3 regions of the Streptomyces sp. NPDC012637 genome follow, and region 1 is predicted to be linked to each of the others. Evidence: riboswitches for the same ligand, from Rfam matches in the RefSeq annotation. Region 1 holds a riboswitch; each other region holds the start of a gene.

Evidence for each region. Region 1 has a riboswitch for cobalamin ahead of metE (5-methyltetrahydropteroyltriglutamate--homocysteine S-methyltransferase). Riboswitches for the same ligand answer to the same signal wherever they lie in the genome.
Region 2: it holds a riboswitch for cobalamin, as region 1 does, so the genes downstream of both, ACFY8W_RS30280 (ABC transporter substrate-binding protein) here and metE (5-methyltetrahydropteroyltriglutamate--homocysteine S-methyltransferase) in region 1, are expected to answer to the same signal.
Region 3: it holds a riboswitch for cobalamin, as region 1 does, so the genes downstream of both, ACFY8W_RS16655 (cobalamin biosynthesis protein) here and metE (5-methyltetrahydropteroyltriglutamate--homocysteine S-methyltransferase) in region 1, are expected to answer to the same signal.

Annotation. Positions count from the first base shown of each region.
Region 1 is NZ_JBIBDS010000007.1:5,316-8,580, reverse strand. Features, by position in the region: gene metE (5-methyltetrahydropteroyltriglutamate--homocysteine S-methyltransferase) at 1-1,791, opposite strand, end outside; cobalamin riboswitch at 1,976-2,175, opposite strand; gene ACFY8W_RS25925 (MMPL family transporter) at 2,238-3,265, opposite strand, start outside.
Region 2 is NZ_JBIBDS010000008.1:404,650-407,914, reverse strand. Features, by position in the region: gene ACFY8W_RS30290 (amino acid permease) at 1-881, shown strand, start outside; gene ACFY8W_RS30285 (Mov34/MPN/PAD-1 family protein) at 967-1,392, shown strand; cobalamin riboswitch at 1,370-1,551, shown strand; gene ACFY8W_RS30280 (ABC transporter substrate-binding protein) at 1,590-2,567, shown strand; gene ACFY8W_RS30275 (iron chelate uptake ABC transporter family permease subunit) at 2,564-3,265, shown strand, end outside.
Region 3 is NZ_JBIBDS010000003.1:795,399-798,663, forward strand. Features, by position in the region: gene ACFY8W_RS16650 (cobyric acid synthase) at 1-753, opposite strand, end outside; gene ACFY8W_RS16655 (cobalamin biosynthesis protein) at 750-1,733, opposite strand; adenosylcobalamin (AdoCbl) riboswitch at 1,787-1,861, opposite strand; gene ACFY8W_RS16660 (hypothetical protein) at 2,037-2,258, opposite strand; gene ACFY8W_RS16665 (inorganic phosphate transporter) at 2,275-3,265, opposite strand, start outside.

The DNA.
Region 1 (3,265 bases):
GCGCAGGGCCAGCGCGACCTGGCGGGCGGTGTCGGCGAGGGGCTGGTCGTCGCGGACGAAGGACCAGGCGAGCATGGTGACGGGGCCGGTGAGCATGCCCTTGACCGGCTTGCCGGTGAGGGACTGGGCGTACGACGTCCAGCGCACGGTCATCGGCTCCGGCCGGGAGACGTCGCCGGCCAGGATCGGCGGGCGGACGTAGCGGGTGCCGTACGACTGGACCCAGCCGTGCTGCGTGGCGAGGTAGCCGTGGAGCCGCTCGGCGAAGTACTGGACCATGTCGTTGCGTTCGGGTTCGCCGTGCACGAGGACGTCGAGGCCGGTCTTCTCCTGGTACGCGACGACCTCCCGGATCTCCGCCCTGATGCGCTCCTCGTAACCGTCGAGGTCGATCCGGCCGGCCCGCAGGTCGGCGCGGGCGGTGCGCAGTTCGGCGGTCTGCGGGAAGGAGCCGATGGTGGTCGTCGGCAGCGGCGGCAGGCCCAGGTGGGTGCGCTGGGCGGCGGCCCGCCGGGCGTACGGCTGGGAGCGGTGCGTGTCGGAGGCGGTGACGGCGGCGGCACGGGCGCGTACCGCCGGGTCGTGGGTGACGGGGGAGCTCGTACGGGAGGAGAGGGCGGCGCGGTTCGCCGACAGCTCGCCGGCGATGGCGCCGGTGCCGTACGCCAGGCCCCTGGCCAGGGTGACGAGTTCGGTGGCCTTCTGCCGGGCGAAGGACAGCCAGCGCGCGATCCCCGGGTCGACGTCGCGTTCGGCGGCGGCGTCGAGCGGCACGTGGAGGAGGGAGCAGGAGGCCGAGACGTCCACCCGGTCGGCGAGGCCGAGGAGCGTGCCGAGGGTCGACAGGGACTTCTCCAGGTCGTTGACCCAGATGTTGCGGCCGTCGACGACGCCGGCGACGAGCCGCTTGCCGGGCAGGCCGCCGACGGCGGCCAGGGCGTCGAGGTTCGCGGCCGCGGGTCCGGTGAAGTCGAGCGCCAGCCCGTCGACCGGCGCCTTGGCGAGGACAGGCAGGGCGTCGCCGAGGCGGTCGAAGTAGGACGCGACGAGCAGCTTCGGCCGGTCGGTGAGCGCCCCGAGGTCCCGGTACGCGCGTGCGGCGGCGTTCAGTTCGGCCGGCGTGCGGTCCTGGACGAGCGCGGGCTCGTCGAGCTGCACCCAGTCCGCGCCCGCCGCCCGCAGGTCGGCGAGCACGTCCGCGTACACCGGGAGCAGCCGGTCGAGCAGGGTGAGGGGTTCGAAGTCCCCGGGGACGCCCGGCGCGGGCTTGGCGAGCAGCAGGTACGTGACGGGGCCGACGAGGACGGGCCGCGCGCCGAGACCGGCGGCGAGGGCCTCGCGCAGCTCGGCGACCTGCTTCGAGGAGTCGGCCGAGAACGCCGTGCCGGGGCCCAGCTCGGGGACCAGGTAGTGGTAGTTGGTGTCGAACCACTTGGTCATCTCCAGCGGCGCCGCGTCCTGCGTGCCGCGCGCCATGGCGAAGTAGCCGTCGAGCGGGTCGGCGGCGAGTGCCTCCCGGTGGCGGGCCGGGACCGCGCCGACCATGACCGTGGTGTCGAGGACGTGGTCGTACAGCGAGAAGTCGCCGGTCGGCACCTCGTGGAGGCCGGCGTCGGCGAGCTGCCGCCGGCGCTCGGCGCGGACCCCGGCGGCGGTGGCGCGGAGGGCTTCGGCGGTGACCCGGCCCTTCCAGTAGCCCTCGATCGCCTTCTTCAGTTCCCGGCCCTGTCCCTGACGGGGGTAGCCGTACACGGTGGCCCGTGCTGCCGCGGCTGCGGACTTCGTGGTCACGGAGATCTCCTTCGCGAGATGGATCCCTGAGGTCCCGGCGACGGGACGAGGGCGCGAAGGGTGACGGAAGCGGACGCGAACGGCCGCGCGTCGCGTCACCACGCCGTCGTCCGTCCCGCTCCGGTCGCCGACCCGCCCTCGAGGTCACCGGGATGTCCGCGCGCGGAACGGTCCGCGTGCGGGCAACGGGCAGGTCTTCGGACTCGCGGGCGCGTCCGCCGGGTTCACCGGCGGACCCCTACTGGCCGTCGCTTCCCAGGTCCCGTGCATCGGACCCAGTGCTTCTGACGGCGGTCGTTCCCGCTCACCGCTGCGGGGCAGTCCCGGATTCCCACCGGGTTCCCTCTTACGACGCATCCCGCCTGGCTGACGGGGCGAACCAGCTGCCCCGCCAGCCTACGGTGCCGGCCGGCACGACGGGCCATATCCCGCCAGGCGCAGGCCGGTCAGCCCACGAGGTGGTCCTGCCGCACCGCGTGCCCCTGGGACGCGCTCTCCGGTCGCGTGAGCTTCTCGCCCTCGACGCCGACGTCCGGCAGGAGCCGGTCGAGCCACTTCGGCAGCCACCAGGCGGACTTGCCGAGGAGGGCGAAGAGGGCGGGGACGATGGCCATGCGGACGACGAAGGCGTCGAAGAGGACCGCGGTGGCGAGGCCGAAACCGATCATCTTCACGAAGTCGTCGGACTCCATGATGAAGCCGCCGAAGACACTGGTCATGATGATCGCCGCGGCGGTGACGACCCGCCCGCCGTACCGGAAGCCGGTGACGACCGCCTCGGCGGGCCGCGCCCCGTGGACGTACGCCTCGCGCATGCGGGAGACCAGGAAGACCTCGTAGTCCATCGCCAGGCCGAAGACCACGCCGATCATGAAGATCGGCATCGTGCTCATCACCGGGCCGGGCTGCTCGATCCCGAGCACGTCGGCCAGCCAGCCCCACTGGAAGACGGCGACGACGGCGCCCAGGGCGGCGGTCACCGACAGCAGGAAGCCGAGGGCCGCCTTCAGCGGGACGAGCAGGGACCGGAATACCACCATCAGCAGCAGGAACGCGAGGCCGACCACCAGCGCCAGGTAGGGCACGAGGGCGTCGTCGAGGGTCTGCGAGAAGTCGATGAACATCGCGGTCTGGCCGGCGACCAGGATCTCCGTCGCACCCGTCCCGGACTCGAGCCGGGGCGCGAGGGCGCGCAGCGAGCGGACGAGTTCCTCGGTCCGCTCGTCGGTCGGCCCGGTCTCGGGTATCACGTTGACGATCGCGGTGTCGCCCGCCTTGTTCGGGGTCGCGGGGGAGACGCCGGCGACGCCGGGACGCGTGGCGAGCTCCTTGCCGACCGCGGTGGCCGCGGCCTGCGCGTCCGCGGCCTGGACGGTGATCGTCAGGGGCCCGTTGAAGCCGGGGCCGAAGGAGTCCGCCAGCAGGTCGTACGCCTTGCGCTGGGTGGTGTGCACGGCCATGGAGCCCTCGCCGG
Region 2 (3,265 bases), on a different contig from region 1:
TCCTCACCATCGGCTTCTCCGACGCCGGCGACACCGCCTCGATCACCCACCTGTGGGACCTCGGCGGCTTCTTCGCCGGGGAGAACGGCATCGGCTCCACCCTCATGACCCTCCAGATGGTCATGTTCGCCTTCCTCGCCGTCGAGCTGGTCGGCGTCACCGCGGGCGAGTCCAAGGACCCGAAGACCGTCCTGCCCAAGGCCATCAACACCGTGCCGTGGCGCATCGCCGTCTTCTACGTCGGCGCGCTGATCATGATCCTGTCGGTCGTCCCGTGGACCGAGTTCAAGCCGGGCGTCTCGCCGTTCGTCGCCGCCTTCGAGAAGATGGGCCTCGGCATCGGCGCGGCCATCGTCAACTTCGTCGTGCTGACGGCGGCGCTCTCGTCCTGCAACTCCGGCATGTACTCCACCGGCCGCATGCTGCGCGACCTCGCGCTCAACGGCCAGGGCCCGAAGTTCTTCACCAGGCTGACGAAGAGCGGCACCCCGCTGATCGGCACGACCTTCTCGGCCGCGCTGATGATGGTGGGCGTCTGGATCAACTACCAGTGGCCCGGCGACGCGTTCAACTACGTCGTCTCCTTCGCCACCATCTCCGGCATGTGGGCCTGGATCATGATCCTGGCCTGCCACGTCCGCTACCGCCTCAAGGCCGACCGCGGCGAGCTGCCCGAGTCCTCCTTCAAGGCGCCCGGCGGCATCTGGCCCAGCCTCTTCGCCCTCGCCTTCATCGGCATGGTCATCGTGATGATGGGCATCGACGAGGGTGCGCGCGTCTCGCTGTACTGCGCGCCGCTGTGGGGCCTGCTCCTCGGCGTCGCCTACCTGGTCCTCAAGGCCCGCAACCCCGAAGGCGCCGCCTTCGCCAAGCGCTCGTAGCGCCTCCGACCTGCAAGGTCTCACCATTCGGGCCGTCTCGTATCGAACCTCGATACGGGGCGGCCCGTCTGCTTATCCTGTCGGCATGCTGACCATCACCCGAGCCCTGTACGACCAGATCGTCGAGCACTCCCGCGCGGACCACCCCGACGAGGCCTGCGGCGTGGTCGCGGGTCCGGTCGGCACGGGCCGCCCCGAGCGGTTCATCCCCATGCTGAACGCGGCGCGCTCGCCCACCTTCTACGAGTTCGACTCCGGCGACCTGCTGAAGCTCTACCGCGACATGGACGACCGGGACGAGGAGCCCGTGATCGTCTACCACTCGCACACGGCGACCGAGGCCTACCCGTCCCGGACCGACATCTCCTACGCCAACGAGCCGCAGGCGCACTACGTCCTCGTCTCCACCGCCGACACCGACGGCGCCGGCCCCTTCCAGTTCCGCTCGTACACGATCGTCGACGGCGTCGTGGAGGAGGAAGAGGTCAAGATCGTCGAGGCCTACGAGTAGTCTGGGCGCGACCTTTCAGGGCGGCAGGACCCAGGAAGCCGGTGCGAGTCCGGCGCGGTCCCGCCACTGTGAGCGCCCCCGGGTCCTGTCCGGCACCGACCCACCGGACGGGCCACGAGGGGCGCGAGCCAGGAACTGACCTGCCGCCTTCTCACCACCGATCGGGGACGTGGAAATCCCCGGAGGAGGCCAACGCCGTGACCTGGCGCCGCCCGCTGCTGCCCGCGCTCGCCCTCGTACCCCTGCTCGCCGCCTGCTCCGCACCGGCGTCCGGGACCGGGACCACGCCCACCGGGAAGGCCGCGCCCGGCTTCCCGTACACCGTGACCAACTGCGGTGTGACCACCACCTACCAGGCCCCGCCCAAGCGCGCGGTGACCATGAACCAGCACGTCACCGAGGTCATGCTCGCCCTCGGCCTGGAGAAGTCGCTCGCCGGCACCGCCTATCTCGACGACGCGGTCCTGCCCGCCTACAAGAAGGCCTACGACTCCGTCCCGGTCCTCGCCAAGGAGTACCCCTCCAAGGAGGCCCTGCTCGCCGCGAACCCGGACTTCGTGTACGGCGGTTACGCCTCCGCCTTCGACACCAAGGCCGGCCGCGGCCGCGACGACCTGAAGCGCTCCGGCATCGAGTCCCGGCTCAACACCGAGTACTGCCCGTCCGGCGCCACCTCCTTCGACGACCTCTACCGCGAGGTCGGCGAGGTGGGCCGCACCTTCGGCGTCGCCGAGCGCGCCGAGAAGTGGAACCGCGAGGCCCGCGCCGCGCTCGCCGCCACCGAGCAGCGGCTGGAGGGCGCCCCGCCGGTGTCCGTCTTCGTCTACGACAGCGGCGACAAGACCGCGTTCACCGCCGGCGGCAAGGGCATCGGCAACGAGCTGATCACCCGCGCCGGCGGCCGCAACGTCTTCGCCGACCTCGACAAGACCTTCGGCGACGCCACCTGGGAGCAGGTCGTCGCCCGCAAGCCCGAGGTCGTCGTCATCTACGACTACGGCTCCACCACCGTCGAGCAGAAGAAGCGGCGCCTCCTCGACGACCCTGCCCTGCGCGAGGTGCCCGCGATCAAGAACCGCCGCTTCGCCGTGCTGCCGCTCTCCGACACCGTGCTCGGCGTCCGGGCGCCCGCCGCCGTCGGCAAGCTCGCCGCCCAGCTCCACCCCGGCCGGTGAAGCGGTACGCGACCGTCGTCGCCGGACTGCTCCTGGCGCTCGCGGCGGCCGTCGTGGCCTCGCTGGCGCTCGGCTCCGTCCGCGTCCCGCCCGGCCAGGTGCTCGACGCCCTGACCGGCCGGGCCGGGCCCTCGCCGTACCGGACGATCGTGCTCGACGTCCGGCTGCCCCGGGTGCTGCTCGGGGCGGTCGTCGGCGCCGGGCTGGCCGTCGTCGGCACCGTCCTGCAGGCCCTGGTCCGCAACCGGCTCGCCGACCCCTTCCTGCTCGGAATCTCCTCCGGGGCCTCCGCCGGCGCCGTCGCCGTCATCGTCCTGGGCGTCGGCGGCGGGATCACCACCACCGTCGCGCTGCCCGCCGGGGCCTTCGCGGGCGCGCTGCTCGCACTCGTCCTCGTCTATGGCCTGGCCCGGCGCGGCGGCACCATGACCGGGCCGCGGCTCGTCCTGGCCGGGGTGGCCGTCTCGTACATCCTGTCCGCGCTGACCACCCTGCTCCTGGTCGTCGCGGGCCGCCCCGAGCAGTTCCAGGAGGCGCTGTTCTGGTCCCTCGGCGGCCTCGGCAGCGCCCGCTGGGACAGCCTGGCGCTGCCCGCGGCCGTCCTCGCCGCCGGCATCGGCGCGCTCCTCACCCTCGCCAGGCCGCTCGACCTGCTGCTCGTCGGCGAGGAGGGCGCGACCGTCCTCGGCCTGGACACC
Region 3 (3,265 bases), on a different contig from region 1:
CGACTCGCGGACGGTGCCCCGCAGGGAGACCCGCAGCCCGTCCTCCTCGTCGATGCCGAGGCCGTGCGCGTACGGCAGGACACCGAAGGTCCTGCGCCCGGTGAGGCCGTGCAGCATGTCGAGCCCGGGCTCCAGCAGGGTCACGTCGCCGCGGAACTTGTTCACCAGATATCCGGCGACGAGCTCCTGGTCCTCGGGCGCGAGCAGCGCCGTCGTCCCGAAGAACTGGGCGAACACCCCGCCCCTGTCGATGTCGCCGACGACCACGACGGGCAGCTTCGCGGCCCGCGCGATGCCCATGTTCACGATGTCCGTGCGGCGCAGGTTGATCTCGGCCGGACTGCCCGCCCCCTCGCAGATCACGGCGTCATACGTGCCCCGCAGCTCCTCCAGGCACGCCATCACCGGCTCGAACAGCGTCTGCTGACGCCCGCCGTGGTAGCCGCGGGCGCTCATCTCGCCGACCGGCTTCCCCATCAGCACGACCTGGCTCGACCGGTCGCTGCCGGGCTTCAGCAGCACCGGGTTCATCAGCGCGCTCGGCTCGACCCGCGCGGCCTGCGCCTGCATGGCCTGCGCCCGGCCGATCTCCGCGCCCTCCCGGGTCACGAAGGAGTTCAGGGACATGTTCTGTCCCTTGAACGGCGCCACCTTCACGCCCTGCCGGACCAGCCACCGGCAGATGCCGGCGGTGACGACGCTCTTGCCCGCGTCGGACGTGGTCCCGGCGACCAGCAGCCCCCCGCCCCTCATGCGCTCCTCCGCTTCCTCGCGCTCACCGCGTCCGCGATCAGCCTGCCGCCCACACAGACGGCCAGGGTCAGTCCGGTGACCCGGCGGGACAGCCGCACCGCCCGGTCGATGTCGGCCACCTCGACGGCCCGCCCGGCCCCGTTCAGCACCGGCCGGTGCTCCACCCGCCCGCCGTACGACAGGGTGCCGCCGAGCCGTACGCCGAGGGCGCCCGCGAAGGAGGCCTCCACCGGGCCGGCGTTGGGGCTCGGGTGCCTCCCGGCGTCCTGCCGCCAGGCCCGCACCGCTCCGCCCGGGTTCCCGCCCGCCGCCGCGGCGAGTACGGCGGTGAGCCGGGCGCCCGGCCAGCCGGCCACGTCGTCGAGACGGGCCGAGGCCCAGCCGAACCGCCGGTGGCGCGGGGACCTGTGGCCGACCATCGCGTCGAGGGTGTTGACCGCCCGGAAGCCGAGCAGCCCGGGCACGCCCGCGACCGCGCCCCAGAACAGGGCGCCCACCACGGCGTCGGAGGTGTTCTCGGCGACCGACTCGACCACGGCACGGGCCATCGCCGGCCCGTCCAGGGCCTGCGGGTCGCGGCCGACCAGGTGGGGCATCCGCTCCCGGGCCACCTCCAGGTCCCCGGCCTCCAGCGCCCCGCCGATGGCGCGCGCCTCCCGGCCCAGGGTCGTACCGCCGACGACCGCCCACACGGAGGCGGCGGTCAGCGCGACGGACGCGGGCCGGCTGTCCCGTACCGCACGGGCGGCGAGGGCGCCGAGCGCCACCGTCCCGCCGGCGCAGAGGGCCGTGTGCAGGGCGCCGCGGCCGCGGTCGTCGCGCCACAGCCGGCGTTCGACGGCGCCGGCGGCGCGGCCGAAGGCGGCGACGGGATGGCCGCGGCGGGGATCGCCCGCGAGCAGGTCGACGGCGAGGCCGACGGCCGCTCCGTACGCGAAGGTCGAGGTGGCACGGGAAGGTCTGGGGCCGCGGCCGGGCATGGCGCTGTGTCCTCACTCAGGGTCCGCGCCCTGGGTCGACGTGACCGGCGGCGAGAGTTCCTGACTCCTGGCCCCTCGGGGCCGGTCACAGTGGCGGGACCGTGCCGGATTCGCACCGGACTTCCTCTGCTTGCCGCCGTATTGGCCCCGGCAGTCCACCACGCTGCGCGAACAGCCGTCAACTCACCCTTGACCTGCGTCGGGTCACTGTGCGGAGCACCACAAACACGACGGCCGGGCGGCCCGCACACGAGGTGCGGACCGCCCGGCCGGAAGGGTCTGCCGTGCTCCGTCGGACGACGGTCAGGCGACGATCAGGTAGATGCCGTACGCCACGGCCGCGACGCACAGGCCGAAGCAGGCGTAGGCGCCGGTGCGGGCCAGGGCGGCGGAGCCGCCCTGCGCGGCGGCCTGCTCCTGCTTGGAGAGGCCGACGATGCCGAGGGTGAACAGGCCCACGATGGCGACGGTCGCCACGAGGCTGACTCCGAAGACGGAGCCGAGAGCTGCCCAGTCGATCTTCATGCTTGGTTCCAGTTCCTCAGACCGCGGCGGCGGGGGCCGGGGGAGCGGCGGGGTCCGCGGGGTTCGGGGCGGGGATGGTGGTCTTCAGGTCCTCGTCGGTGACGGCGGCGACGGAGCCGGCCGGCGGCGGGGTGACGGCCGCCATGGCGGTGGTCACGACGCCCGCGGGCTCGGTGCCGGACGCGGTCTCGCTCTCGACGTCGTTGACGTTGGTGTGGTCGACGACCTGGCGGCGGGAGACGAGCCAGATGCCGATGCAGGAGGCGACCAGGAAGGCCGCGACGACGTAGACGCCCCAGTCGCCCTGGCGGGCGACGTACTCGGAGCCGGCACCGACCAGGCCCGCGGCCGGCAGGGTCAGACCCCAGGCGACGAACATGCGGGTGGCGGTCGACCAGCGGACGACGCCGCCCTTGCGGCCGAGGCCCGCGCCCATGACGGCGCCGGAGACGGAGTGCGTGGTCGAGAGGGAGAAGCCGAGGTGGGACGAGGCCAGGATGACGGTGGCCGCGCTGGTCTGGGCGGCGAAGCCCTGCTGCGGCTGGAGGTCGGTGAGGCCCTTGCCCATGGTGCGGATGATGCGCCAGCCGCCGAGGTAGGTGCCGAGCGCGATCGCCAGACCGGCGGAGACGATGACCCAGACGGGCGGGTTGGAGCCGGGGGCGAGGACGCCGCCGGCGACCAGGGCGAGGGTGATGATGCCCATCGTCTTCTGGGCGTCGTTGGTGCCGTGCGCGAGGGAGACGAGACCGGCGGACGCGATCTGACCGGCGCGGTAGCCCTTGTCGGTCGTCTTCTTGTCGGCCTTCTTGTCGAGGCGGTACGTCAGGCGGGCCGAGAGCATCGCGGCGATGCCGGCGACGAGCGGGGCGGCGACCGCCGGGATGAGCACCTTGGTGACGACGACGTCACCGTTGACACCGCTGAGGCCGATCGAGGCGACGGTCGCGCCGATCAGACCGCCCATGAGGGCGTGGGAGGAACTGGACGGCAGTCCGACCAGCCAG